One region of the Paenibacillus sp. FSL H8-0034 genome, then DNA from elsewhere that is predicted to be linked to it. Evidence: riboswitches for the same ligand, from Rfam matches in the RefSeq annotation. Region 1 holds a riboswitch; each other region holds the start of a gene.
What was found. Region 1 has a riboswitch for cobalamin ahead of NST47_RS34570 (ABC transporter substrate-binding protein). Riboswitches for the same ligand answer to the same signal wherever they lie in the genome.
Positions count from the first base shown of each region.

Region 2: another riboswitch for cobalamin. It lies ahead of nrdI (class Ib ribonucleoside-diphosphate reductase assembly flavoprotein NrdI); the one in region 1 lies ahead of NST47_RS34570 (ABC transporter substrate-binding protein).
Region 3: another riboswitch for cobalamin. It lies ahead of cobJ (precorrin-3B C(17)-methyltransferase); the one in region 1 lies ahead of NST47_RS34570 (ABC transporter substrate-binding protein).
Region 4: another riboswitch for cobalamin. It lies ahead of NST47_RS04035 (ABC transporter substrate-binding protein); the one in region 1 lies ahead of NST47_RS34570 (ABC transporter substrate-binding protein).

Region 1 is NZ_JBBOBS010000001.1:7,742,717-7,750,202, forward strand. It holds gene NST47_RS34545 (hypothetical protein) at 1-121, opposite strand, end outside; gene NST47_RS34550 (ATP-binding cassette domain-containing protein) at 136-903, opposite strand; gene NST47_RS34555 (ABC transporter ATP-binding protein) at 866-1,762, opposite strand; gene NST47_RS34560 (ABC transporter permease) at 1,898-2,818, opposite strand; gene nikB (nickel ABC transporter permease) at 2,815-3,795, opposite strand; gene NST47_RS34570 (ABC transporter substrate-binding protein) at 3,758-5,359, opposite strand; cobalamin riboswitch at 5,514-5,709, opposite strand; gene NST47_RS34575 (helix-turn-helix domain-containing protein) at 5,830-7,486, opposite strand, start outside.
Region 2 is NZ_JBBOBS010000001.1:4,176,156-4,183,641, reverse strand. It holds gene nrdE (class 1b ribonucleoside-diphosphate reductase subunit alpha) at 1-1,842, opposite strand, end outside; gene nrdI (class Ib ribonucleoside-diphosphate reductase assembly flavoprotein NrdI) at 1,829-2,191, opposite strand; cobalamin riboswitch at 2,343-2,551, opposite strand; gene glyA (serine hydroxymethyltransferase) at 2,678-3,928, opposite strand; gene metE (5-methyltetrahydropteroyltriglutamate--homocysteine S-methyltransferase) at 4,044-6,332, opposite strand; gene NST47_RS18930 (SGNH/GDSL hydrolase family protein) at 6,554-7,486, opposite strand, start outside.
Region 3 is NZ_JBBOBS010000001.1:7,127,303-7,134,788, reverse strand. It holds gene NST47_RS31880 (HAD family hydrolase) at 1-153, shown strand, start outside; gene NST47_RS31875 (aminotransferase class I/II-fold pyridoxal phosphate-dependent enzyme) at 205-1,371, shown strand; gene NST47_RS31870 (helix-turn-helix domain-containing protein) at 1,669-2,064, shown strand; gene NST47_RS31865 (VanZ family protein) at 2,048-2,461, shown strand; gene NST47_RS31860 (helix-turn-helix domain-containing protein) at 2,622-2,960, shown strand; gene NST47_RS31855 (anti-repressor SinI family protein) at 3,032-3,211, opposite strand; cobalamin riboswitch at 3,435-3,649, shown strand; gene cobJ (precorrin-3B C(17)-methyltransferase) at 3,819-5,825, shown strand; gene NST47_RS31845 (sirohydrochlorin chelatase) at 6,249-7,304, shown strand; gene cobK (precorrin-6A reductase) at 7,322-7,486, shown strand, end outside.
Region 4 is NZ_JBBOBS010000001.1:849,812-857,297, reverse strand. It holds gene dapA (4-hydroxy-tetrahydrodipicolinate synthase) at 1-117, shown strand, start outside; gene NST47_RS04055 (GNAT family N-acetyltransferase) at 169-621, opposite strand; gene NST47_RS04050 (DUF6054 family protein) at 688-1,017, opposite strand; gene NST47_RS04045 (GNAT family N-acetyltransferase) at 1,100-1,576, opposite strand; gene NST47_RS04040 (MOSC domain-containing protein) at 1,598-2,329, opposite strand; cobalamin riboswitch at 2,550-2,746, shown strand; gene NST47_RS04035 (ABC transporter substrate-binding protein) at 2,937-4,520, shown strand; gene nikB (nickel ABC transporter permease) at 4,517-5,482, shown strand; gene nikC (nickel transporter permease) at 5,475-7,298, shown strand; gene NST47_RS04020 (ABC transporter ATP-binding protein) at 7,286-7,486, shown strand, end outside.

The sequences.
Region 1 (7,486 bases):
GCTCCTGCCAATACTGCTCTTCCTCCTCATCGCTTGCGGTACGCGTGTTGGATAACACAGCCTGCTCCCAGGCCTTTATCCAGTAGGTAGATGGGGCAAGTTCATGTGGTTTATCGTTCATTCGAAATCGCTCCTTTATCTCATATTTCCAAAAGCTTGTACCAATTGTTTTGTATAAGGATGCTGCGGCTGCTCCATGATTTCCTTACTACACGCCTGCTCTATAATTCCCCCCCGATGCATGATGGCCATATGCTGACAGACATGGGCAACGAGCTCCAGATCATGAGAAATGAACAAATACGCCATCTCGAATTGACTTTGCACCTGCTGCAGCACCTCTATTACTTGCGCTTGCACAGATACATCAAGCATCGAGGTTGGCTCATCCAATACAAGAAACCTCGGATTCAAGGTCAAGGCTCTGGCAATTACGACTCGTTGAATTTGTCCACCACTGATCTGATGCGGATAGCGAATCAGCATATCGCTGCCCAAGCCTACAAGCTCCAGCAGCTCTACAGCTTTATACAGGGCTTCGTCCTTGCCCATCAAACGATGCAGCAGCAGCGGCTCAATCAAACTTTGCTGCATCGTTTGGCGGGGGTTGAGTGCAGAGTCAGGGTGCTGAAATATAATTTGCATCTGCCTTCGCAGCGGAAGCATCCGCGTCATTGTATAATTCGTAATATCTTGATCTTCCATATATATACGGCCTTGATCGGCGGGCAGCAGCTTGACCATTAGCCGTGATAAGGTCGATTTCCCGCAGCCGCTCTCCCCAACCAGGCCCAAAGTCTCTCCTTTGGCTATGGAAAAGGAAACGTCCTTTACGGCCTCCACCCTTCTTCGACGCAGCCAGCCGCTAGTGAACGTCTTGCACAAGCCCTCCACTCGGATCATGTAACCAACACCTCACCTTGCCCGATTGTAACGTGACCAGCTCAGGAATACGGCTGCTGCAAGAGGGAACACCTATCGAGCAGCGCGGATAAAATCTGCAGCCCGGCAGTACATCCGAAAGTCCGGGGCTCGACCCCGGAATCGGCACCATCCCATGAACAGGCATCGAACGCAGCAAGCCTTGCGTATACGGATGCTGCGGCTGTTGAAACAACTCCCGCGCAGGACCCATCTCGACCACTTGTCCGGCGTACATGACAGCAACTACATCACATAACGACTTGGCTACCTGCAGATCATGGGTAATGACGAGCATACCCGCTCCCGTATGCTTGGCAGTCCTCCGCAATAGCTCAACCATCTGATAGCGTACCAAAGCGTCCAGTCCTTTGGTTGGCTCATCGGCAATCAGGAGCGACGGGCTTCCTGCTGCCCCCATTGCTGCGAGAATTCGCTGCTTCATACCGCCGCTCAGCTGAAAAGGATACTGCCTTAGCTTATGCTCAGGATCTGGCAGCTGCAGCTCCTGCAGCAGACGCAGCGCATGCTCACGCTTGCTTGCCTGTGATCCACGACCCTTGATCGCTTCGATCAATTGTCGGCCTATTCGCATGACCGGGTTCAAGGAAGAAGCAGGATTTTGCGGGATGAAGGCAATTTCCGTTCCACGCAGCCTGCGCATACGCTCCGAATCCAAATCCAGCAAATTACGTCCCTTGTAATGAATCGCTCCCGCTATGGATGCATGATAAGGCAGCAGACCGGGAATCGAGAGCCCCAGCACCGATTTACCGCTGCCCGTTTCCCCGATCAGGCCGAGAATTTGCCCCTGCTGCAGCGCCAGGGTAACATTATCCACTGCCCTGACTGTACCGGCCGCTGTCTGAAATCCGACGGATACCTGTTCAATCGATAAAAGCGTGCTGATACGTTTCCCTCCTCCTTCTGCTACCCCCGAGCTCCTGACGCCGCAAGTACTGCTACCCTGTCACCATCAGGAAATCCAGAATTTATCTTTTTCTGCCTTTGTGTCGAAAACATCTCTTAATACGTCACCCAAGCAGTTAATCGCCAAAGAAACAAGTGCAATACAAAGTCCAGGCGCAACAATCAGATGAAAATAACTGCGGAAGTAGGGTCTCGCATCGTTCACCATAACTCCCCAGTCAGGGGTTGGCGGCTGCAGCCCCAAGCCCAGAAAGCTTAAGGACGCGATAGACAGAATCACCCGCCCAATCCTTACCGTAAACAGTACAATCATGGGACCTATCATATTCGGTACTACATGCTTAAGCACAATATAGCCATGCTTTCCACCCATCGCCCGAATGCCCTCGACATACGATTCCTCACGTATCTTCATCACTTCGCCACGCACGACTCGGGAAAAGTCAGCCCATGAGGTGACGACTAGCGCGATAAACAAGCTGTTGACACCCGGCCCGAGCGTACCGGCGATCGCGATCATAAAGCTCAGTCCAGGCAAGCCCTGGAATATGCTGATACCGATCTGAATACAATCATCCAACCAACCGCCAAAATATCCCGCTATTGTCCCGATAATAAGCCCGATCAGCATTGTGGCAATCGTCACTACAAGGGCCAGCACAATAGAAATCCGCCCGCCATACAAAATACGACTGAACACATCCCTGCCCAGTGTATCCGTACCGAGCCAATGGCTGAAGGACAGCGGTGCAAGCCGCTCAGACATATGGATCTGATTCGGGTCATACGGAGCAATCCACGGTGCAAGAATGCTCGCTGTCAGGATCGTGAACAGAATAACAATCGCAGCGATACCAAGTGGAGACAGCGTGCTGACAATGGCAGACAACCGACTCTTCATCACGGAGAGGCTGGATGCAGCTGAGGCATGACTCCGGGATGCTGTGCTGTCAGGTTGTAAGGTCACTTCAGCTTTCCTCCCAGCCTCATCTGCGGATGAATGATCAAATATGAAAAATCCGTAAGCAAATTAAATACGACATAGACAAGCCCGGTAAACACGACATACCCTTGAATGACCGGGTAATCCCTGCGTAGAATCCCCTCAATCGCAAATCTGCCGATTCCAGGCAAAGCGAAGATGACCTCCACAATGACAGAACCGCCCATGATCGCGCCAAAATACGTACCGATTACGGTAACTAACGGGATTAATGCATTGCGAAGCGCATGCCAGGTAACGATATTTCCTTCACGCAGCCCCTTGGCCCTTGCCGTCAAAATATAGCTGTGGTTCATCGTTTCCAGCAAGGTAGACCGTGTTAACCGCATCAATACGGCACTCGTTCCTGAAGCAAGCACAATCGCCGGCATGACTAGATGCTTCCAAGTACCGTATCCGCTGGTCGGCAGCAGATGGAGCTTTTCCGAAAATAACGTAATCAGCAGGATGGCCAGCCAAAAGCCGGGAATCGATACCAGCAGCATAGCAGCGGCACGTCCAGCATGGTCGATCCAGCCATTTTTCTTTAAGGCCATCAGCATGCCTGCCGGAATCCCTGTACCGACCGCTAACACAACAGCAAGCAGAGCTACAGAGAGTGTGACGGGCAGACGGCGAATAATTTCACCGCTTACCGAATCCTTTGTCATGTAGGAGGAGCCCAGATCGCCTTGTACAGCTCTGTTAAGCCATCGCACATATTGAACGGGGATCGGGTCGTTCAACCCAAGCTCCTCCCGCTTCACTGCAACCTCCTGCTCGGTAGGCTCTTTCATTCCGCTTAAGCTCAGCGCCTCTACAGCAGGATCGCCGGGAGAGACCAGGTTCAGCATGAAAGCAATCAGCGATATGCCGATCAGCACAGGAATAGCGGCCGTTATTCGGCGGAACACATACAGCATGCTACTTAGCCCATTCCAATTGCGGCAGCGTAGTGCCATAAATCGTCGCTTGATAGCCTTTAATCTTCTTGTTGTAAGCAATCAGGCTGGCATCATTGAACAATGGAATTGTCGGCAGGTCCTGTACCGCCAAAGCTTGCAGCTCATTATAAATCTTGGTTCTCTCATCCATGCCAAGCGCATCCTTAGCCTCTTTAAGCAATTGATCCACACGATCATTTTTGTAGCCCAGACTATAGCTCTTGTTGCTTGAACCTGTGCTGCCCAGATAATTAGTGAACAGTGTGAACGGATCACCGTTCGGAAGTCCTTGCGTGGCCAAAGCCAGATTATATTCGCCCTTGCTCTGTGCTTCCTTGAATGCAGCGCCATCCAGAATACGAATGTCCACATCAAGAGAAAGCTCCTTGAATACTGCCTGCAGCAGCTCGGCCTGCGCTTTGTAAGGGTAACGATCCAGCCCATAGGTCGGTACGATCAAATCAACCTTTTCACGTTTGCCGCCAAGCGCTTCAGCAGCTAATTTCTTGGCCTCCGCCAAATTATAGTCCACTTTAAAATCCTTATAGAAAGGAGACGTTGCATTCAGGAAATTAACCGTAGCGGTAGGGTAGCCCAAATAAAGCTCCTTTACCAGCTGTTGGCGATCGATCGCCAGCGAAATCGCTTGCCGCAGCTTTGGATTGTCAAAAGGCGGCTTTTGGCCGTTCGGGTGCAGGTAGTGGGAAATCGTCGATTTCGCTACTGAAACCTCAAACTGCTTGTCCTTCAATAGCTCCTTGGCCAAGGCAGGAGGAATTGCACCCAAATCCATAACACCCATAATTTCACCTGATTTCAGAGCCGACAATCTTGTATCCGGGTCGGGAATGACACGAACTCGAATCGTCTTCGTTTTGGCTTTATCGCCATAATATCCATCATAAGCTTCCAGCAGCGCATATTGATCCTTCTCGTGCTTGATCAGCTTGAAAGGTCCGGTACCTTGCGGCAATCCGTTAAAATCACCTTTTTCGGTAAAGTTTTTGGGACTGTAGATCGGACTGGAAAAGTTAACCATCGAATACAGTAGAGTAGGCTGCGGTGTTTCGAAGCTCAGCTTGAACGACATATCGTCAACCTTCGTTACCTCTTTTAATCCGGGGTACGAGCTTTTAATGTCCAATGTATAAAAGGGTGAGCTTTTGGGACTGGCAAGCTTATAACGGTTAAAATTGGCGATAACTGCATCGGCATTCAGCTTTTCTCCATCATGAAAAGTCACATTGGGACGAAGCTGGAACGTCCATTCTTTGCCATCCTCGGACATTTTCCAGGAAGCGGCGAGCTTAGGCGCAGGCTTACCGTCTTCACCGGCTGTAATCAGCGGCTCCCATACATAGAGAATGGTGCTCGTGTAATAAGCATCCTGTGGACCCGGAGCCAGGTCGCGTGGAGCTGCCAAGACAACCTCAGTTGGCTGTACCTGGCTGGGTGCTGCTGGTGGCTGCTCCGCCGTTTGCGGGCTTGGACTGCTGCAGCCCCATAAAGCAATTGCCATGCTGGCGCTTAACAGTCCTAATTTTGCATATTGTCTTGCTTGCTGGTACAACTTGCTTATCATGTTTTATAAACCTTCTCTCCATTATTTCAATTACATACAGATGCAAAAAAGACATCGTTAACCTCTGCCGTACAAAGGTAAAAGATGCCCGTGATCGTATAGACTATTGCTAACGATGGCTGTCTTTAACACCTCCCTATCTCCCGTAGGTTAAGCAGTGTCTGTCGAATAGGCAGGTCTCCTGGCTCCAGATTCATAATCGACAAGCACCTTCCCGATCCTGCGATCAGTGGCATTTACGCTTTGACTCCTCTGTTACAGTAGCGGGACCTCATCAGTTTTTCACCGAACTTCCCTATTAAGCTCTGAGCGAGATTACGATACAGAGCACCTATTCACTTAATATGTAATTATTACTATTAAGAATATACACTACTATTCCCTATTAATCAATGGAAGACGTAGAAGTATTATAAGAAACTACAAATAGGCCAGCCATATAACAAGCCGACCTGGTTCTTGCCATAACCTCATGTGGGATCGGAGCTATTGCCGAATGGCTCCCCCGTTGTTGACAAAAGCTTGTATTGCTGAGGCGTAATCCCCTCCCTTTTCTTAAATTTACGGATAAAATAAGTCTGATCAGCGTAACCAACCTGCTCTGTCACCTCTTTTACCGTCCAGGTGTTCGTTTGCAATAGCTCCTTCGCCTTTTCCATTCGGAGCTCGTCTGCATATTCACTGATGCCAATCCCCATCTGATTCTTGAAATAACGGGACAAATAGGAGGGTGACAGCGAGAATTGCTCTGCGATTTTACTCAGACTGAGCGTACCGTCCATGTAATTATCATGAATGTACGTAGACAGCTTGTCGCGCAGCTCAAAGTTTTTGCTTTCCTTTTTCATAGAAATGTCATCGGCCAGCCGACCGCAAAACCTTACAAAGGCTCGCTCAAACTCATCCAACGTCTCAAATTCAAAGGCACGCAGTGCAACCTTTTCCCTCTCTCCTTCATGATTAAGCGGCAGGTTGATCTCCTCCAGCTGCTTAACTACCCCATCGAATAAGCGAAAACAGATGCTTTGCACAAAAGAAACCGCAAGATCATACCTGCGAATTTCAATCATCTCGTCATGAATGGCACGGACGGCCCCTTCTTTACTCCCCTGCTTTAGTGCTTTAACAAGCTGTTCCTCAAATTCATGCATAGGCTGAGACAACGAAGTCGGGGAAGGAAGATCCTGGTATTGAATCACACAATTGTGTCCCTTCATAAACCGGTATTGGGCCGATTCATACGATTGCCTGAAATATTTAGGAATAGCAAGCGCATCCTCAAAAATATCACTGACCCCTACCGTCACCGTAAAAGGAAAGCTCTGCTCGAAAAATTGTCTCGTTTTCTCGGCTACCTCCGTTATCATGTGCAAGGGATCAACCATCGGCTCCATGCCGACCAGCACCACGACACCGTTATTTTCTGTCATATCGATACCATACCCGTATCCGGCTTCAAGCGAAATCTCTTCCGCTACATTAATAATGCTGTATTTGAGCAGATTTTGAATAATAGTCGTATTCATTTCCTCGAACCGCCGATAATCATCAATGATGAACAACAGCACGGCAAAATGATCATCTCCCAGCTTCATACCCGCTGTATCCAACAGCTCTGCGATATCTGCCTTCGATTTCACATTGCCCTTCAACAGATCGGAGAGCAGCTTCTCCTTAATCATCGCCGACTTCGTCCGCAGTCGTGAACGCAAACCGCTGTTTTCAATGCTCATATCCTCTATCGTTCTGGAGATCCAGCCCAGCTCGTCTTTGCCTTGGTAAGAATCACTTGTACCTTTATTGCGGAGAGATTCCAGCAGCCGTTTGATCGGCTTATAGTTATGGGTAGCCAGCATGTAGGACAGCACAATACCGAGCAGCAAGGTCGTAAGAATCGTCACATAGAAAATCATTTGCGTATGGCGTACCCGATTGAGAAATTGCTCCGTCGGCATCACGACATAATACGACCACGGGACAACGCTGGAATCGAGTCGGACCGAGGAGTAGCTTCCCTCCGATAAACGAACGGTCTGAACCGAAGCGGAAGGCTGATCGGGAAGGTAGGCCAGAAGCTGTGCAGAATCGAGACTCCCAACGGTTTCACTGGATACGGACACGATAGGC
Region 2 (7,486 bases), 3.6 Mb from region 1:
CCGGCTCATGTACGGCATCGGGTAATAGGTGGTTGAGTTGGCATAGGTGCGGGTTTCAATCGGCTCCACAATCGGCATCACGCTTGATGTAGCGTTCTGAATATATGAAATGCTCTGCGTCGGGGCAATTGCCAGGCGGTAAGCGTGATATAATCCATGCTTCTGCACAGCAGCCTTCAAATTCTCCCAGTCTTCCGGAGACGGAACTGGAATCCCGCTGAACAATAGCTTCACTTTGCTGGTAACCGGTCGGTAGTCCGTTGTCAAGTAACGGTCGAAGTACGTACCATTCGCATAGTCCGAATGCTGGAAGCCTGTAAATGTGACGCCACGCGTTTTTGCAATTTCCATGCTTTTTTCCAAGGAATAATAATTCATCATCATAAAAAAAGTGCGGACAAAATCTTGAGCCTCATCGCTTTCATACGCGATTTTATTTTTGGCAAGATAGCCGTGAAGGTTCATAGCTCCCAATCCGACCGAATGCAGCTCCCGGTTTGCTTTTGCAACACCCGGCGCATTGGCGATGTTCGTCATATCGCTTACGGCTGTTAGGGCGGTCATCCCGTCGTGGACAGATTCCCTCACTTTTTTCCATTCCATGACATTGGCAATGTTCAGGGAGGCGAGGTTGCAGCTTATATCCCGACGGATCAGATCCGGGCAACCATAATCGGTGATTTCCGAAGTTTCTTGCAATTGGAAGATTTCCGTACACAAGTTTGACATGTTGATCGTACCCAGCTTTTTCAGAGGATGGGAACGGTTGGCGTTGCTTTTGTTCATGATATAAGGATAACCCGATTCGAGCTGGATCATCGCAATTTTGATTAACATGTCCCGTGCGCTCATCACTGTCTTTTTACGCACCCGGTTATCGGCCAGCAGTTGGTCGTACATATCATCAAGATCCATATCATCCAGGTATTTTCCGTACGCTTGAAAAACAGAATAAGGAGCAAACAGATGCAACGGCTTGTTATCCTCAGCAAGCTGATAAAACTTGTCAGGCACAATCAAACCAATCGATAATGTCTTGAGCCGCATTTTCTCATCCGCGTTAATCTTCTTGCTATCTAAAAGCTCCATGACATCCCATCCAAAAATATGATAATAGGCTGCTCCTGAACCTCTGCGTTGACCCATCTGGTCTGCGTAGGAGAATGCATCCTCCATCAGCTTGAGTACCGGCATAATTCCTTTGGCCGCGCCCTCAACACCTTTAATCGGCTCACCACGACCGCGAAGCTTGGACAAATTGACCGCTACACCACCTCCAATTTTCGAAAGCTGCATGCAGGTACCGAGTACATAGTTAATCGAGTTGAGCGAATCATCGGTTTCCAGCAGAAAGCAGGATACCATTTCACCGCGCCTGCTTTTCCCTGCATTCAGAAATGTCGGAGTCGCCGGCTGCATTCGCTGCTCCATCATGGACGTGGCCAAATCCCTTGCTATTTGCATCTCACCGCCCGCCAGATACAAAGCTACAATTGCAACTCTGTCCGGATAATGCTCCAAGTAAATGGAATGGTCGTTGCTTTTCACCGCATAATCCGTATAAAATTTGGAGGCCGCCATATAAGACGGGAACTCGAAACGAAAGCTATGACTGATTTGGTAAATCTCATCGACTTCATCGTGAGTGTAGCGTTCATACACATTTTCATAATAATCGTTATCAATCATGTACCGAACTTTGGTCGAAGTATCAGCGAACTGGATGGTCTTCTGGTATACTTCTTCCATGAAAGCCGCTACGGCTTCCCTGTCTTTATGCAGCTGAAAAAAACCGTCCGCGTCTCGCTGCATAAGCAAATTGTTCAACTCAATGTGCTGCAATCAAACTCACCTCCTGAATAAACCTCTCTACATCCTTACTCGTTCCTGAAAGCTCGAATTTCCCCAGTACAGGTACCCCGTATAACGCTGAGATATGATCGGCGCTGCGTGCAAAGCCTTCACCCCAGTTTCGGTTACCGCTAGCAGATACACCCATTAAATGCGAATGGTTTTTTTTCAGAAAAGAAGATACTTTTTCAGGAACCTGACCGAATCCGGTGGTATAGGTAACTAACACGAAAGACTCATTTAAGTCCTCCATCTTATCCTCAATTTGAATCGCTGGCATATTCAATTTTTTAACAAAACGGCGTACATTTCCCGTCTTGGTGTCGTAGGCGATCAACATATTTAGTCCTCCCATTCCGTTCATTGCTCTAAAGTTAACAATAAAAAAAGCACATCCGGAAGCCATAAGGGCCGAATGCACCAAAGCGAGCAGACGAATTTTCGCCTACCTCGTCACGGACGAAGCGATCACCTTACCTGTTCTCCGCAGGAATCGTGTCAATGAACAGGCAGGTCTCCTGGCTCGAGGATCAACGTATTCGATCCGCCTTCCCGACTTTGTATGATACAAAATCAGTGGCCAACCAGATCGATACTTCTCTCTTACAGTGGCGGGACCGCACCGGTTTTTCACCGGACTTCCCTTTTAAGCCTTTTCGTTCACTTTAAACAAAAAAGCACCTGTCATAACAATATATAGTTGTTAATTAACGATTTATACAAATATATATCAATATATTGTAATTGTCAATTGTGATATATGCGTAGTTTCCACAAAGAAAAAGAGCCAGCGCATATGCGCCAGCCCCTATGAATCAAGAAACAACTATGAGTAGCTTAAACCCGGATAAAGCGGGAATTGTGCAGTTAAATCCTTCACCATGCCGCGTACTTCTTCATGAACAGCTTCGTCGGACTGGTTTTTTAATGTTAATGCGATGATTTTTGCAATTACTTTCATAGCTTCTTGGTTCATGCCACGAGCGGTAGCAGCAGGTGTGCCGATACGAACACCACTTGTCACCATGGGCTTAGCAGGGTCAAATGGAATCGCATTTTTGTTTACCGTTACGCCTACTTCATCCAACAAATGCTCAGCAGCTTTACCAGTGATGCCAAGGCTGCGAAGGTCGATCAGCATCAAATGGTTGTCGGTACCGCCGGATACAAGATCAATACCTTCAGCCAATAAGGCTTCGGATAAGGTTTTAGCGTTATTGACAACGTTGTGCGCGTAGGTTTTAAATTCTGGCTGAAGCGCTTCGCCAAAAGCAACTGCTTTGGCCGCAATAATGTGCATCAATGGTCCACCTTGGGTACCCGGAAATACCGCTTTATCAATCGCTGCTGCCCATGGCTTACGGCACAGGATCATACCGCCTCGAGGTCCGCGAAGCGTTTTATGGGTAGTCGTTGTGACAAAATGCGCGTGTGGAACCGGACTCGGATGCAAGCCTGCTGCTACAAGACCTGCAATGTGAGCCATATCAACAAACAATAAGGCGCCCACATCATTGGCAATTGAAGCCAACGCTTCAAAATCGATGATGCGTGAATAGGCGCTGGCACCGGCTACGATCATGCGGGGCTTGTCCTTGAATGCCAATTTGCGGACCTCGTTATAATCGATACGCGCATCGTCTTCTCTTACACCATAAGCAACAAAGTTATATAAAATACCGGAAGCATTCACAGGACTACCGTGAGTTAAGTGGCCGCCATGTGCAAGGTTCATGCCCAGCACCGTGTCGCCAGGCTTCAGGGCTGCCAAATAAACCGCCATATTAGCTTGCGCACCGGAATGTGGCTGTACGTTCGCATGATCAGCACCAAACAATTGTTTAGCACGCTCACGCGCAATATCCTCAACGATATCCACGTATTCACAACCACCATAGTAGCGTTTACCCGGATAGCCTTCCGCATACTTGTTCGTCAGCACGGTACCCATTGCCTGTATGACAGCCTCACTCACGAAGTTCTCGGAAGCGATCAATTCAATTTTATCTCGTTGACGACCAATCTCCAAATTCATAGCCTCAACAATTTTGGGATCTTGTTTGCGTAAATGTTCCACAGTCCTGTTCTCCTTAGTAGACATGTTCTTAATAGCACGTACGCACACGGTCAAAGCCTGCTGCGTACGTGTTTGTGTAACCACTATAACCTTGTATTCTATCTATATACTAAAATTACACGAGTGCGGAATGTTTTGTACGGGCAATCTTCGTCGCATCAACCATGTTTCGCAAGGAATCAACCGTCTCTTGAAGTCCACGGGTTTTAAGTCCGCAGTCCGGATTAATCCAGAACAGCTTAGGATCCAATACCCGCAAAGCGCGTTCGATCATGCTGGTCATTTCCTCCACACTCGGAATACGTGGGCTGTGGATATCGTATACACCTAAGCCGATTCCAAGCTTGTAAGTGTTCAGCTCGAAACTGTGAATCAGTTCGCCGTGGCTGCGGGATGTTTCAATGGAAATAACATCGGCATCCATCGCTTCTATCGAATCAATCATGTCATGGAACTCGCAATAGCACATATGCGTATGGATTTGTGTTGTTTCCTGTACGGTGCAGGTGGCTATACGGAAAGATTTGACTGCCCACTCCAGATAATTGGCTTGCTCAGCTTCCTTAAGCGGCAGCCCTTCGCGAACTGCTGGCTCATCGACCTGAATCATACCAATGCCCGCCTGCTCAAGTGCTTCCACTTCTTGTCTCAGCGCATACGCCAATTGGTAGGCAATTTGCTCACGCGGTATGTCTTCACGGACAAATGACCAATTCATGATCGTAATAGGACCGGTCAGCATTCCTTTAACTGGATGCGCGGTTTGCGACTGGGCATATTTGGTTTCTTCCACAGTCATTTCACCGGTGAACGCTACATCCCCGAATATAACCGGAGGTTTAACGCAACGGGAACCGTAGGATTGGACCCATCCGTTTTGTGTAAATGCAAAGCCTGCAAGCTTTTCGCCGAAAAACTCGACCATATCCGTTCGTTCAAACTCCCCGTGCACCAGTACATCCAGACCAATTTCCTCTTGAAGCTTGATCCAGATATCGATTTGTTCCCGGATAAAGCCAGCATACTGCTCTTGGCTCCATTCACCCTTGCGCCACAATTGGCGTGCTTTTCTCACTTCAGCAGATTGTGGAAAGCTGCCGATTGTCGTTGTTGGAAAAAGGGGTAGCTGCCATTTGGCCTGTTGAGCGGCATAACGCTCGGCAAAAGGCAGGTTGCGCTCCGGCTTTTGAGAATTAACAGCAGCTACGGCTTGCTGGATATCGCTGCGGTTGCGCTCTTCTGACTGCTGAAGTGCCTGAATAACACGGTCACTGTGATCCAGTTCATCTTTCACTCCGTCGCTGCCTACAGCGACAGCTTTTGTTAAAAGGACCAATTCGTTAAGCTTTTCATCCGCAAATGCGAGAGCATTCTTCAGTTCAGATGAGAGCTTAGTCTCACGTTCTGTTGTTACCGGAACATGAAGCAAGCTGCATGACGACTGCACGATGAGGCGATCGGCTGTAACGAGTTCAGTGAGTTGTTCCAGTAGTCCCAGTTTGCCCCGAAGTGACGCTTTCCAAATACCGCGACCGTCGATGACGCCTGCACCTAAAACCTTGTCATCCGGAAACCCGAGCGTTTTAATCGAAGATAGATTACCGGATAGACCATGTACGAAATCAAGTCCAATTCCTTTGACTGGCAACGCGACGATTTCACTGTATTGGTCGACAGATTCAAAATAGGTTTGCAGTATGATGTTCAGATTAGGCACGGATGCAGCAAACGTCTCATAGATAGTCTTCAATCGCTGGATATCAGGACCACTTAGCTTCGTCACGAGAACAGGCTCATCGATTTGTACCCATTGAACTCCTTCTGCAGCCAACTCCTGAAGAACCTGCACATAGAGTGGTAACAACCGATCCAACCAGGAATCAAACTCCGATTGGCTGTATCCTTTTGATAATTTCAGGAAGGTCAATGGTCCCACGATAACCGGTTTGCCTTCAATCCCAAGCTTTTCCTTAGCTTCCCGATAAGCTGCAAGAGGTTTATTTTCGGTAAGCACCGGAGATGCATCAGCCAATTCAGGTACAATATAGTGATAGTTGGTGTTAAACCACTTGGTCATTTCGCTTGCTGTAGCATCCTTCGTCCCACGAGCCATCCCGTAGTAGACAGACAAAGGCACCGCGCCACCTTCATAAGAAAAACGCTTCGGAATAATACCGAACATGGCAGCTGTATCCAATACATGGTCGTAATAGCTGAAATCATTAACCGGGATCAAATCGATGCCTTTCTCTTGCTGTTTACGCAAATGATTCAATCGGATGTCCTGCAGCTGGCGGTGAAACTCTGCTTCCTCAAGCTTGCCTGACCAGAAAGCTTCAAGCGCTTTCTTCCATTCCCGATCCGCACCAATACGCGGGTATCCTAAAGCACTACTCTTCACCATCTATAAAAACTCCTCTACAATTTGTTATAGAAAACATATCATAGATTTCCAGATATAACGTAACTGGATTAAACTATATCTAGTTATAGCCTGAGGATATAAGTACTTTTTAGTACAACAAAAAAAGGATGAAACGTACTCACCCTTTTTTTGTTACTATTATTCTAATATTTAACCATTATATACCAATTATTTTCAAGGTTAAAGCAGACAGGCTCTAGTTAAATATTCATTTTACCCAGTATATGATTAGCCATAATTTTATATCCTTCAGCATTGGGATGCAGTTGGTCTGGTAGTTTGTCAACAAACGCTTCTCCAAAAATATCCAAACCGTCTACATAAGTAAGATTTGAATCCCCGTACGAAGTTAGAATATTCACCGCTTCCTGGATTTCTTTCCTCATTGTAACCAAGGTCATCCCTACTAAATTTTCGTCTGTTTCCCTGTGAGGACAATAAATAGGAGAACATATAAATAGGGGTGTGCAGCGATGCTTCTCCCGAATGATCGATACCATGCCAATTATTGCAGAACGAAACGTCCGGATATTTAAACTATTGCCACCCATCACATTAATGCCGAGGCACATGGTAATGACGTCAGCGGGAAGGTCACGGATGACGCGAGCAACCATAGGTTCCAAATGACATTGTCCACCAAATCCCATACAGGTCAGGTCCCAACCTTTGTTGCGTGCTACGATTGCTGGCCAAGTTAGAGCCGGACTTTCAGCTGCGCTGCATTGTGTAATGGAGCTGCCGTATGCAACCCACCGCGGTTGATTGTTTGGCAAGGGATTGACCGATGCCCCATCATCGACTTTTAGTGCCTTCACAATGACGATAGCCTTTGGGGAAAAATAAATTTCAACCCTCTTCATGCTGTCTGGTAAGTTTGTAAATAAACAAATTTCTTCTCCTGCAATAAGAGTCTTGGTATCGACTAATTCATCTTCAATAACGATGTCAAACCATATATCTATATCCGTCATAGCGACATGCAGCTCCACCGAGGTGGAATCGCTCATAAAAGCAACTCTAACGCCCGCCGTTTCCCCTGCCTTCTCTGCTAATTGAGATGCAAATAAGCTGAGCTGATCATGTGGCAATCGCCATGGCCGAAGTCCGATAGCATTCTTTTCTATTGAAAC
Region 3 (7,486 bases), 620 kb from region 1:
GCCAAACGGCTGGGTTGGACAACAATCTATATCGATCGAAAAGAAGGGGTATATGCAGGAGTCACCGTTGAACCGGAATATATGGCACATTATATAATCGATGATTTAAGAAAACTATCTGATCTACCAATGCTGCAGCATATGTTTGTTTAATACCACTTGGATTTTCTTGTTCTTAATTAACTACAGAAAGGTTGAATGTGTATGCATAATGAACCCAGAATTTATCTTTCCCCTCCGCATATGAGCGGGAATGAGCAGACCTATATCCAGGAAGCCTTTGAGACCAATTGGATTGCACCACTTGGACCGAACGTCGACGGTTTTGAGAAGGAGCTTGCCGCTTATGTCGGGACCGACGATGCCGCTGCCGTTATTTCGGGTACGGCTGCCATACACTTGAGTCTTCGCTTATTGGATGTAAAAGCCGGTGATACGGTTTTTTGTTCAAGTCTTACATTCGTAGCTAGCGCCAACCCGATCTTGTATTTGGGAGCGACGCCCGTATTTATTGATTCCGAGCCTGATACCTGGAATATGTCACCTCAAGCGTTAGAAAACGCATTGCGAGATGCAGCTCGAAAGGGAAAAATGCCGAAGGCTGTTATCGTCGTTCATTTATATGGTCAATGTGCCAAAATGGACGAAATTATGGCGTTATGCAATTTCTATCAGATCCCGGTCGTCGAGGACGCAGCAGAATCTCTTGGTTCGACGTATAAAGGGCGTGCAAGTGGATCTATCGGCACCTATGGGATCTATTCGTTCAACGGGAATAAAATCATTACGACTTCAGGAGGAGGCATGCTGGTTTCCAATGATGTGGAGAGATTAAAGCAGGCACGTTTTTTGGCAACCCAGGCGCGTGATCAGGCTGTCCATTACCAGCATAGCCAGACCGGGTATAACTATCGAATGAGCAATGTGTTGGCGGGGATTGGGAGAGCTCAGCTTGGAGTGCTTGAGGAGAGGGTTCAAGCAAAAAGAACTATTTTCAAACGTTACGAGCAAGAGTTATCTCGTCTGCCAGGAGCAGGCTTTATTCCTGAGCTGACGAATACCCGTTCGAATCGTTGGCTGACCATTTTAACGGTTGATGAGAAAGAAGCCGGTGTGTCTCTGAATGAATTGCTGGAAGCGTTAGCCTTGGAGAATATTGAAGCTCGTCCTGTTTGGAAGCCGCTTCATCTGCAGCCTCTTTTTGCGGGGGTCAGGCTTTACCCTCACAGCGAGAGTCGAATCGTTTCCGAGCAGTTATTTAAAAAAGGAATATGCCTTCCCTCAGGGTCTGGAATGACCGAAAGTGAGCAGGAGAGGGTGGTGGATTGTATTAAAAGGTGCTTTGTAAAAAAAGCAAGCATTATCGCCTGAACAAGCTCGTGATCCGAACCGTTAATTGATTTTTTGAGCATGATGCCGAAGCTTCATATAAAATTGATTTTTCATTTTCGAGTCAAGACAATCCCTGTAGAGGATAAAATTGTACGTATACAAAACCTTATGGTAAGTAAATGTCGCCTTTTTCAGTAATACCGTCGTAAGTGAGTACATAACATGACCCCCTTGTTCTATATTTATGTACTATTATACGGGTGTATTCAGTTTAAAGCTACAGTGTGAATAGGGGAGGAGGTGGTTCGAAGGGACTCTACGTTCTGATGGGTAGCAATGATGGCTGAATCAAATCTTAAATCTTGCCAAAAGTGTCACTTTGGAGTGATGTACATGATCGGTAACAATATCTCTGCTATTCGGAAACAAAGAGGGTATACGTTGTCTGAGCTTTCAGAGAGAGCTGGTGTATCCAAATCCTATTTGAGCTGTATCGAAAGAAATCTTCAACAAAATCCATCCATTCATGTTATGGAAAAAATAGCCTCGGTTTTAAAGGTTGACCTCAAGAGGCTGTTACTTATTACAGGTGATGCGGAAAAAAAGCAAATTGAAAAAGAGTGGATGGATTTTATTTATGATTTGAGAAAATCAGGTATTAATAAAGAACAGATTCATGAATACAAAATCATTATTGAGTTTATGAAATGGCACAATGACAAAAACAAGTAGAAGGATACAGCCCTGGCTTTGGTGGATCGTATTGGTGGTCTCTTTGGGTGTTATTTATTGGCTAGCTGTTTTTCAGATATTTACCGGAGAACACACGATGGTGATCATTCGGCGTATAACGGGTATGACTGAAAATCATGCATATGCAATGAATGTAATCGTACGCAAATCTGCGCATATTCTGACCTATGGACTACTAGGTGTATTGCTATATATAGTCATCAGACAGCATGCAATCGGTTACGCGTGGTTTGGTGCCACTCTGATCGCTGTACTGGATGAATGGCATCAATCCTTTGTACCTGACCGGACTCCTTTAGCACAAGATGTCCTCCTTGATTCATTGTCAGCGTGTTTATTTCTATTGATTTTTGTTTATTTGAAGAGACGACGATAATTGCGTTTGTACAGTTGCACGACAAAGAGCCCCTTCTGGGGCTTTTTGTACAAAATACGATTGGCTCGTTGGAAAAACGAGTTTGTTCTTTAAAGAGAATTTTGATATACTGTAGTCACTAAGTTATCTCAATTCATCAAGTGAAGAGGGAAGATTCAGAATGATAGGTAAACGTGTCCAGCAGTTTAGAAAAGAAAAGGGAATGTCTCTGACGGAGCTGGCCGAACGTGCAGGCGTTGCTAAATCGTATATAAGTAAATTAGAACGTGATATTCAGAAAAATCCTTCCATTGAGTTTCTCGAAAAAATTGCGGCTGTATTAAACGTGACGGTAAACAGACTTATTGATTCCGAGGAACCGACCGCTAATGACAATGAATTTGATCAGGAGTGGTATGACATTATTAAAGACGCGATGTCATCAGGGGTGGACAAGAAGCGGTTTCGTGAGTATCTGGAGTACAACAAGTGGGTAATGAACCGTCCTAACGATGACTAGCTGAGCAAGCTCTGTATCAGACACTTTATAAGTTAGCCCCCTGCGTTAAACATAACCACTCGTCTTGTATTTCACTTGAGAACATATTGATCATTTTCAGTGTTCATATCCAGATGCGGCACAGGTTGCTCGGGGCCTGACAGGAATGCGCGAATGTCGCACGGATTAAGCCCCATCTTACGAGCACTCATAATAAGCTCCACCCACTCCAGATCAAGCAACTCAAGCTCCACTCGGTTCGTGCTACTCACAGGTAACCCCTCCTAAATAAATGAATGCGGTTGGATACAATATGTATCATTAAATGTATTATTGCATGTTTATTTTGCGAAATCAATCATGATTATTAGTTTTTATACAAAATGTATCATATTTAACATTTTTGAAGAAGCAAGAACGGTTAGGTTACCGTATGGGGCGAACTTCGAACATAGACAAAGCTTCCTTACGGGTGATATGATGAAACCAGACAATTGTATACGTGATAGAATAGGTGCGAGTGCTGAGAAATCTCATTCGCTTAAAAGGGAAGCCGGTTCAAATCCGGCACGGACCCGCCACTGTAAAGAACGCTAATCGAGATTGGCAAATGCCTGAAAGATGTATCCACTGAAGCAGCATTAGTGCTTTGGGAAGGAGTCGGGCACGATGTTCTGAGTCAGGAAACCTGCCTGTTTAAACAACACTGTTAACCTACGTGGATTTAGGCAAGTGTTAGAGACTGGCTTACTTACAGAGGTAAAGGGCAGAGAGCCTGTTGTCGATGTATGTATGTGATGCAACAGCATTTCTAACACATTGGAAGTGCTTTTTTTGTTGTCATTTTATGGATGTGGATAGGGAAAGGATGTGCAGCTTGTGGCAGGGAAATTGCTGATTGTCGGTTTTGGACCCGGCAGCTTTGAACATATAACGAAACGGGCTCGTGAAGCGCTCCAGGAGAGCGATGTAATCATCGGTTACAACACCTATGTAGACTTAATCAGCGGTTTGCTGAGCGATCAGCAAATTGTAAGAACGGGTATGACTGAGGAAGTGAGCCGTGCTCAAGAGGCGGTGCGGCAGGCGGAAGCAGGGAAAAAGGTTGCGGTCATTTCGAGCGGTGACGCTGGTGTATACGGAATGGCGGGTCTGGTGTACGAAGTACTGATGGAAAAGGGCTGGCACCCGGAGGACGGCGTGGAGGTTGAGATTATTCCCGGTATTTCGGCGATTAACTCATCGGCATCCCTGCTGGGCGCACCGATTATGCATGATTCCTGCACGATCAGTCTTAGCGACCATTTGACGCCTTGGGAACTGATTGAGCGGCGGGTTGAAGCGGCTGGACAGGCGGACTTCGTAATCGCCTTGTACAATCCGCGAAGTGGCAGACGGACTCGGCAAATTGTGGAGACGCAGCGGATTCTGCTGAAGTATCGTTCACCGGAAACACCAGTTGGCATTGTGAAAAGCGCGTATCGGGATCGTCAGCATATTGTACTAACGAACCTGCGGGATATGCTGGATCACGATATCGGCATGCTGACTACGGTCATTATCGGCAATTCGTCAACAATGGTCTATGACGGATTGATGATTACGCCTCGCGGCTACCAACGCAAGTACACGCTCGGCGCCGACGTGCAGCCACTGCGGCCGCATCAGCGGCTGCGGCAGGAAGCAGAGCCTTGGGCGCTGGAGCAGCTGCCCGAGGAAGCGAATGACGAATACGATGATGAGGAATGGGAATCCGAAGCAGAAGGAGACTCCCTGATTGAGGATATAGACGATGAGGAATGGGATGACGAGGAGGATGAGCGCATCCCGAACGTTGGGTCGACATCAGCGGCAATCCGCCAGCCAGATACCCTGTTAGCGAGCTCCGCATCGCCAAGACCGGGAACAACAGATACACCGAAGCTGGCTTCCAGTGAGGGTGTATTGGGAAAAGCGACTTCAGGTAAACCTGCTTTGTTGCACAACGAAGGACCGTTTGGAAGGGCAACGATAGTAGGTGTGTCCACTGCTGTTGAGCCGAGTGCTGTAGCAGTAGCAGAACGCCACGTCAGTGCAGATCCACTGCTGCTGGCCATGGAGGCGCTGCAGCTTGTGGATCGAAGGAATGGAGTGGCAGCAGTCAACACGTTGGCGGCACCATCTGTGGTGACTGCATCAACTGCTGAACCGGCACGATCTGCAGCACCTGCTGCGGTCACAGCAGGTTTGTTCAGGCAGCAATCGATCTTTGAGCTTGCCGTCAGCCCAGGCGTGGCCAACAAGCAGTTCACGGCGAAGCAGATGCTGACTTTGGCAGCCGTTGTCGGCGACAAGGGATCGATGGAATATACGCCACATCATCAACTGATCTTGCGTGTGCCTACAGATAATCCGGCAGAGATTACGGATAAGCTTAGCAAGGAAGGATTATTGCTGGCTCCGATCGGCGATGTCGCACAGGTAAAGGCTTGCGATTTTTGCAATGGCGAGAAGGGCGAGTCTATTCCTTATGCGGAGGAGCTGCAGGCGAAGCTCGGTGGGCTGGGCGTTCCCAAGGAAATGCGAATCGGTTTCAATGGCTGCGGAATGGCCTGCTATGGTGCCGTCAACGAGGACATCGGAATCGTCTACCGCAGGGAGAAGTTCGACTTGTTCCTGGGCGGTAAAACCGTAGGTCGTAACGTTCACCCGGCTCAGCCGGTTGCTGAAGGGATTAAGCCTGAGGATTTGGTCACCACGATTGAAAATATTATGCATCGATACGTAACCGAAGGTCATCCGAATGAAAGATTCCATAAGTTTTTTAAAAGAGTCAAGGAGCTTGAAGGCTACCGTCATCAAGATTTGCCTGTCTTTACTATAGAAAATGCGATTTGCGGAGATTAGGAGCTTTTAGCATGGATAGGCCATACGAATATGATGCTTGTAATGATGCAAAACATCGTATGGCCGAATGATTCGAAGCTGCAGGCAGTTGTAACGATGAAAAACATCGTAAGGTGAACGATTTCATCCAAATTGTTCGATTTGTTTAGTTCTAACGATGTTTTATATCGTACCCGTTACTTTTCGTATGAAAGACGCTGCTGTTATGATGTTTTATATCGGATCAGCTGCTTATTTTGAGAGAGATGCTTCTATAATAATAAGTTTTGCTAACATCCGCCTTTGTACGATGCTGTTAAGGCATTCAAAAATAGTTTTTCTAAGTGATATGAAGCTTACGTTTATGAAGTCAGTTTTTGATTAGGAAAACATAGTTGAGCTTATGATACAGTTTTCCTTCGGAAAACTATGAGGAGGTAACCCATGAACGCTGTATTATTTGTAGGGCATGGTAGTAAGGATGCCGAGGGTAATGAAGAAATCAGACAATTTGTTGGCGCGATTGCGAAGGAGCTTCAAGGGCCGCTCGTTGAAACGTGCTTTTTGGAGTTCGAGAAGCCGAACATTCGTCAGGGAATTGATCAATGTGTAGCCAAGGGTGCGACGCAGATCGCTGTGGTGCCCATTACTTTATTTTCTGCTGGACATGCCAAGATTCATATTCCTGCAGCTATCGATGAGGCCAAGCTGCGTCACCCGTCAATCCGTTTCAATTATGGCAGGCCGATAGGTGTGCATGAGCAGGTATTGGACATTCTCACATCACGACTGGGAGCAGCCGGAATAACGGAAGCTACCTTGCAGGAGCAAGGACAGGAGCTGGAAGAAACGGCCATATTGGTCGTGGGACGAGGCAGCAGCGATGCTGACGCTAACAGCGATCTGTTCAAAATATCCCGGTTATTTTGGGAAAAGCTGAAAGTAAAATGGGTAGAAACGGCGTTCATTGGTGTAACGGCTCCTTTGCTGGAAGAGGGAATGGAACGATGTTTGAAGCTCGGCGCCCGTAAGGTCATCATACTTCCCTACTTTTTATTCACGGGCGTTCTGATCAAACGGATGGAGAGCATGCTGGAAACCTTTGAAGAACGCTACCCCGAGCATCAATTTTCACTGGCTGATTACTTTGGATTTCATCCGAAGCTGCGGCAAATTTTGATAGAACGTGCAACAGAAGCTTTGCAGGGCGAAGCCAAAATGAACTGTGATATGTGTCAGTACCGGATCGCCGCGATGGAGCATATCGATCACCACCACCATGATCATGATGATCATCATCATGGACACGATCACCACGACCACGGCCACGATGATCATCATGGGCACGATCATGAACATACTCACGAACATAAACATGCAGATGGGCATGATCATCATGACCACGACCATGACGATCATCACCGCCACGATCATTCGCATGACGAAGAGCATGATCGCGATAAACAGCCTGTCAACAACAAGACGGTTGCATCATCCTAATAGAAGGAGGCGTAACGATGATATTAGTTATGGCCGGAACCAGCGACGCAAGAGAGCTTGCTGTTTCCATTCAGCAGACGGGTTATGACCTGCTTACTACTGTTGTAACAGACAGTGCTGCGCAATCGATGGAGAATGCCGGTCTGCCTGTGATGGTAGGTCGGTTAACTGCCGAGCAGTTA
Region 4 (7,486 bases), 6.9 Mb from region 1:
TGGATACTTACCCGACAAGGAGTCATCTCATCTGACACCCTGCGTTTACCGATGGGGCCGATTTCTAATCAATTACAGCTGGAATTGGAGCAGATGATGCCGCAATTCGGTTACTAATCACTTTCTCGATCCCTTAAAATAAATAAGCTGCCTCGCGGCAGCTTTTTCTTATAATTCCTGTGATAATCTCACCATGTCTCTACAGCGGATACCGTTTTCAACAATTTCTTCCGCATAGTGTCTGACAAAAAAATCCCTATCTATGCCAATCATTCTAAACCCACATTTTTGGTAAAGTGCCAGCTGCCCGATCCCAGAGTTGCCTGTGCCTACCTCGATTGTTTTATATCCCTGTAATTTAGCGTTATGAATAGCGTGGTGAACTAATTGTTTGCCTATTCCTCTGCTTTGATGGTCCTCATGGACGGCTATATTCACCAGTTCAACGGTATTAGGTCTTGTTGGCAGTAATACATAAACAGCGATAACAGCTTCACTCAGCTCTGCCACGTAACATTGCCCTCTTTCCAGATAGTCTCTAACAATTTGTTCGGAGGGGTCTGCTAATAAGAGCAGCTCCATAGGCAGTGATTCATTAGAACCTAACATGCGAATTTCCATTGATGTACTCCTTTATAAACGGCAGCCGTATTTAAAATAAACGATATCGAGCAATCATAGTTGGCCTTATTCGATAATATAAGGATCTAAAATATTTTCTACTGAAGAAGCAAAATCGACTGCAGCACCCCAATCGAAATTGAAAATCAATCCTTCGGAGCTTCCTGTAGCAATAGCCCTTACGTTGGTAGTACCCTTTAAATTATCGATAATAACAATAAGCGCCGCACGATTTTTAGATCTAAAATAATATTTCTCATAAATCTGGGTGCCGATAAGCTTATCCTGACCCACATTGTGATACTCTTCATGTACGAGATCAGCGTTCTGGTTGTCTTTAACTAAATTCAAAGCCGCCAATGGTGCGATGTTGACATTAAAGCTAATTGTACTCATTGTATCCATCTCCCCTTAACGAAAGACTGTATATCATCCTTACATTATAGATGCTTAAATGATACGCAATCAACTTATTCGTTTAGTTCGATAATTGTTTAGTCATTTTAAAATTAACCAACTTAACACCCTTGCGTTCAACAACCTGCAATTGAATGGATTGATATCCTTGCCGTTCAAAAAAGGGTTTTGCCGTGATACTTGCCTCCGTATCCATTTCAGCTAGCCCTAATTCTTTTGCTTCTGCTTCGAGTCTATTCACCAAGGCAAAGGCTATCCCCTGCCCCTGATAATCTTTATGTACATAAAATCTATCCAAGTGACCCTCTGAGGTCATATCGGCAAACCCGACGATTTCACCATTCATTTCCGCTATGTATGTAATGTTACGACTCAACGAAACTTTCCAAGCCGAGATTTTAGCGAATTTTTCGTCCTTTGGTGCCCAAGCCTGCAGCTGATCTGCTGAATAATCCTGTGCATTTATGGTATGTACGGTTTCGTAAAATAATGAAACGATCTGATTGATATCGGAATCTTGAAACTTTCTTATTATCATACGAGTGACTCCTTGCTATTTTCAATGCTCTAGATATACCTTGTCACCTACATGAATCTGGCCCACCTGTGCTACAGAAGCATACACGCCAAAGTTCAAATTCATCTCCTCATTTACTTTCCTCAATAGAGAAGTATCATGCTTCTGCGTATCAGGATCAATCGTAATCATGGAACAACGGCGACAATACTTATCTACTTGTAAATGTGTATCGCCCACGACTAACCGCTTTCCAATCCAGTCGCTTTCATCGATTGATTCGTCATCTAAGGCCACAATGAAGTTTGCTCTAAACCGACGCAAATCCAATCTTTTGCCCCAGATCTCTTCAAGCTTACGTAATGAGGTTGTTGTGACAATCAGAATACTGCTCGCATCAACAGCCAAGAGGTCGGACTTCTGGGGATCATAGCTTTGCATCGTTATCTTTTTCTTGGAAAACCTTTGTATTTCATCCAGCAAAGCTTCATTCCATGTAAAATTCCGCCCAAACGGCGAGGTTACATGAATATTAGGAAACTCATTTTCCGATCCTTCACCCATGAGCTCCGCTTTATAACCGAGCATTTCAGGGATGCTTCTTGCGGTAATAAAGCTATCCCATCCTTCCTTGGTTTCATCTATAAAAGCATAACAGCGGTCGCCATACAATCCGTATCTCTCAATTATGCCACTCTCTAAACGTTCACCCGCGAATGACTTTACTGGAAATCGATGGATTTCACGGAGTTCACCAATACAAGATGCTGCCAAAATGACCACCTCTTTTCAATTCACGATTGATAACCCTATACAGATAGTGTTTAAGTATAATCAAATAGTAATTTTTTACATGAATCATGTCAAAGGAAAGATTGGGATTAAACTGATAATTCCCATACCGTTGGACGATGACAGCTGCAATTTTTATTTCACTTACTTTATATTGGTATTGCATAAGATATTAATATTGTTTATGATCAAGGTTGATAATTGAATATTTGTGGGAACAGGTGCTTCAGCAAGCTGAAGCTTAAAAGGGAAGTTCGGTGCAATGCCGACGCGGTCCCGCCACTGTAACGGAGAAGTCCTCAACGATTATGCCACTGATCTTAGCCATGTTAAGATTGGGAAGGCCGTTGATGATCATGATCCCGAAGCCAGGAGACCTGCCAGTTCTGACAACACTGCTTTTACCTACGAAGGATAGGGAGGTGTTAAGGACGGCCAAAAGTTTCATACAATAAAACTATGGGCATCTTTACCTTTTTCTTGTTATAGGGTAACGATGTCTTTTTTGCGTTGTATACGATGTTCCGGCTTTAACAAGGTGACACAGGAAATACAATTATGAGAAGGAACACAGGAGGAGACAAACAAGATGTTGGTTTATTTAAAGAAAAGTAGTTGGCTCACATTCATTTTGACTTTACTCATCGCATTATCCGCTTGCAGTACGGCTACAAACTCAGCGAGCTCAGGTACAGGTGCAAACAGTGCCGCAGCAGGTACAAGCTCCGCGATGGCCGATCAACAGGTGCTGAAATATGTTACCTTGAATATGCCCCGCTCGTTGGATCCAACTAATGTGGATGCACAGCGAATTACGTCAGACGGGATTGCCGAGCCATTGGTCATGCTCAATGATGATGCAACCTTACGTCCATGGCTGGCCAAGTCATGGAAAAACGTAGAGCCTACCCTTTGGGAAATGGAGCTGCAGCCTAATGTGAAGTTTTGGAGCGGAGCCGTGATGGATGCGGCAGCAGTCAAAGCAGCGCTTGAACGCCATCAGAAGCTGAACAAGCGGGCTTCCTCACAGATCGGCGGCGTGGAATTCATCGTCAAGGATGCGCTGCACATTCAGTTCAAAACACCTAAGCCCGACCCGGCTTTTATATTCAAGCTTACCGGATTTGCAATTCACAATGCGGCTGAAGCGGATCGCCTTGGCGATAAATTTAATAAAGAAGCCGATTTAACCGGATTCATGAAGCCCACGCAATTCATTCCGGGCGAGTTGCTGATTGCCGAAGCCGTTCCCACCTATTGGGGCACAAAACCCAAGCTTCAGCGTATAGAGGCAAGGCTGGGTTCCGATGGTCAAGGTCGCCTGCTCGCTATGAAAAGCGGAGATACTGACGCGGATATGAATGTGGAGGTTGAACAACGCATTGCCTATGAAAAGGATAAAAAATTCAATGTGCTGTACCCTCCGGGCTCAACGCGCAATCTATGGCTGAACATTAAAAAGGTTCCTGCTTTTCAAGACCCCAAGGTTCGCTTGGCTATAAGCCTGGCCTTGGATCGCAAAGAGCTCATTGACGGGGTGAGCCGTGGGTTTGCCGAGCCCGTGACAGGCCACTTCCCGAAGGGACTTCCGTATGCACTGGACAAAGGGCCGGAATCCGACCGTGCCAAGGCAGCGCAGCTGCTTGAAGAAGCAGGCTGGAAAGCCGGAGCAGACGGCGTTCGTACCAAGGATGGTCAAAAGCTGCAGTTCAAGCTGCTGACTTACTCGTTCTTTCAGCCAACTGCTGTAGCTTTACAAAGCCAGTTAAAGGCTGTCGGCGTTAATATTGAAATTGCACCTGTTGAAACTACGGCTTCGAATCAGTTAATGCTTGATGGCAATTTCGAGATGGCTACCTACTGCTCCTGCGGCAGTGTAACCGGAGATATCGGAGGCCAATTGAAATCGTACTACCGGAGTGGCATCGTTAGCAATTATGGTGGATACAGCAATCCTGAGGTGGACAAGCTGATTGATCAGCTGTCAGCTGAATTTGATGCCAACAAGCAAAATGAGCTGGCGAAGCAAGTTCAGAAGATCGTACTGGATGAAACGGCAATCGTATATATGTATAACTCGGCAAGCTGGGGCTCGGCCTACAACAACAAGGTGAAAGGCATAGATGAGAACCTGAGAACGAAGATTGTACCGGAAATGTACATCAGCAAATGAGTATCTTCAAATATCTGCTCATTCGTATAGCAGTCACCATTCCTGTACTTCTCGGTGTCACACTGCTCATATTTTCGTTATTACGCTTTATTCCAGGTGACCCTGCGCAGATGATTTTGCTAACGATGTTTGATCCCGGGGCAACCGTGACCGATCTGGATGTCGATGCCGCTATCCTGCGCAAGCAGTTGGGACTTGATCAGCCTTTTGCGATTCAATATTTGACATGGCTGAAGGAGGTCGTTTCCGGTAATCTGGGAACCTCCTTTCGCAGCCGTACACCCATTACAGAAGAGCTTTGGGTACGGATTCCGGCAACCTTGGAGCTAGCAGGCGCAGCATTGGTAGTCATGCTCGTCATAGCTTTACCTTCTGGGATAGCCGGTGCCGTATTTCATCGGCGTCCTACCGACCATATCACCCGTTTTATCGCGTTAATGGGCGTATCCGTTCCGAATTTTTTTCTCGGATTGGTATTGGTTTATTGCCTTTCCTATCTGCTCGGTTGGTTTCCCACACTCGGAAGAGGCTCTTGGCAGCATTTGGTCCTCCCTGCTTTAACGCTCGGAACAGGGCTGGCCGCAACGACCTCCCGATTGCTGCGCACCTCTTTATTGGAGGTGTTTTCCAAACGCTATATGGTGCTGGCAGAGGCCAAAGGACTGCCTCGATCTGTCATCGTATACAAGCATGCCCTGCGCAATGCGCTGATTCCCGTTATTACGTCTTTCGGCATGATCATCGGTGGTCTGCTCGGAGGAGCTGTTATTATTGAAACTGTTTTTTCATGGCCAGGTATCGGACGTTATGTGGTCGATGCCATCAACGGAAGGGATTATCCCGTTATTCAGGCATTCGCCTTACTTATGGCTGTAACCTATGTCATGATCAATGTGCTGATAGATATCATATACCGCTGGATCGATCCCCGTGTGCGGATAGAGGAGGGAACCCATGGATAAGCGAATGCTCAGACAGCTGCGGTCAACAATAGTAAAGGACCCGATTGCCTTGATTTTGCTGCTATTCATCGTTATGGTGATCATTCTCTCATTGGGCGCACCCTTATTTACAAGCCATGATCCGGTCAAGGTCGATTATGCACAAGTGTTTATGCCGCCCTCCGGTGAACATCTTTTGGGTACCGATAATTTCGGCAGAGATGTGTTCACACGGTTGATCTATGGAGGCTCCGCTTCCTTAACGGCTTCCTTCATGGCTGTAGGCCTGATCATCTCACTTAGTTTAGTAATCGGTGTAACAGCAGGCTATTTGGGGGGCTGGGTTGATCAAATACTGACCCGCTTCATGGATGTACTGCTTTCGTTTCCAACCTTGGTACTGGCGATAGCTATTGCAGCGCTGATGGGTCCGGGATTAACGGGCTTGATGGTCGCGGTAGCCGCCGTATCCTGGCCTTCTTATGCACGGATTTTCCGCAGCTATGTGCTGATGGTGAAGCAGGATGGTTATATTCAGGCGGCACGCTGTTCAGGGACACCGGCTTGGAAAATCATGCTCACTCATATACTGGGAGCCATTATCGGACCAATTCTGGTGCTCATAACGCTGGATATAGGATATGTCATTCTAAGTATCGCTTCCTTATCATTTCTTGGCCTCGGGATTCGTCCGCCACAGCCGGAATGGGGTGCTATGTTAAATGAAGGCAGAGCTTACCTGGAGGAAGCGCCTTGGTTATTTCTAGCTCCTGGCACGATGATTTTCGTTATGGTGCTGGCGACTAATTATTTGGGTGACACGGTTAAGGATGCATTGGAGCCGAGAACACTTCATGTTCCGCTGCTATTCAAGAAAAGAAGCCGAATGAGCAGGAAGCTCACCGAAATCTCAAGCAGCCAAAGGGCAGCGAACATGGAAACGGCTGCAGCCGCAGCCATTGGATATCAGCAAGCAACTGCGGGTAAAGAACCGCTGCTTATCGTCAGCAACATCAGTGTGGAAGTGCTCAGCACTCGTAAACGTCAAAAGTCGCAGCCGATTTTACAGTCGATCAGCCTGGAGCTATATCCAGGAGAATGTTTAGGCTTGGTCGGAGAAAGCGGTTCTGGCAAAAGCACACTGGCGCTGACCATCATGGGACTTCTGAGACACCCACTCCAACAATCGGACGGCAGCCTCGCCATTCTGGGCGAAAGTACATCTGACTGGCAATGGGACGATTGGCGGATGATCCGCGGCAAGCGGCTCACCTATATTACTCAAGACCCGATGGATACCCTCAATCCAACATTGACGATCGGTGACCAACTGCTGGAATGTCTGATTTATCATCAACACAACCCTCCATTAGGACGAGTCGAGATGAAAAATAAAGTTATCGATATGCTGTCCAAAACCGAGCTTGCGCCTGAGGTTTATGCAATGTATCCACATCAGCTTAGTGGGGGTATGCGGCAGCGGGTCGTCATAGCCATGGCTATGATCAACGATCCACAAATCATCATTGCCGATGAACCTACAACAGCGCTCGATGTAAGTACACAGGCCAAGATTATGGCACTGCTCAAAAAACTGCAGCAAAGCAGTGGCGCTGCGATGATCTTTGTATCTCATGATCTTAGGCTCGTTGCCCAGGTCGCAGATCGTATTGGCGTGATGCATCAAGGCCGACTGATTGAAATGAATGATGTGAAATCGATTTTTACGCAGCCCCAAGAAACCTACACCAAGCTGCTGCTGGCCTCTATTCCTCGTCTGTTTATCCCGCAGCACAGCCCGGTTATGGCGAAAGGAGATCCTTCATGCTCCAAGTAAAAAATTTGCAAAAGGCCTACCGTGGCAAGCAGGTGCTGCATGCTATTGATTTTGCGATAGCACAGGGAGAGATCGTCGGTTTGATCGGCATGTCCGGATCAGGGAAAAGCACTATCGCCAAATGCATAATGGGTCTTGATAAACCAAGTGGTGGCGATATACTATGGAATGATCAATCGTTGTTATCA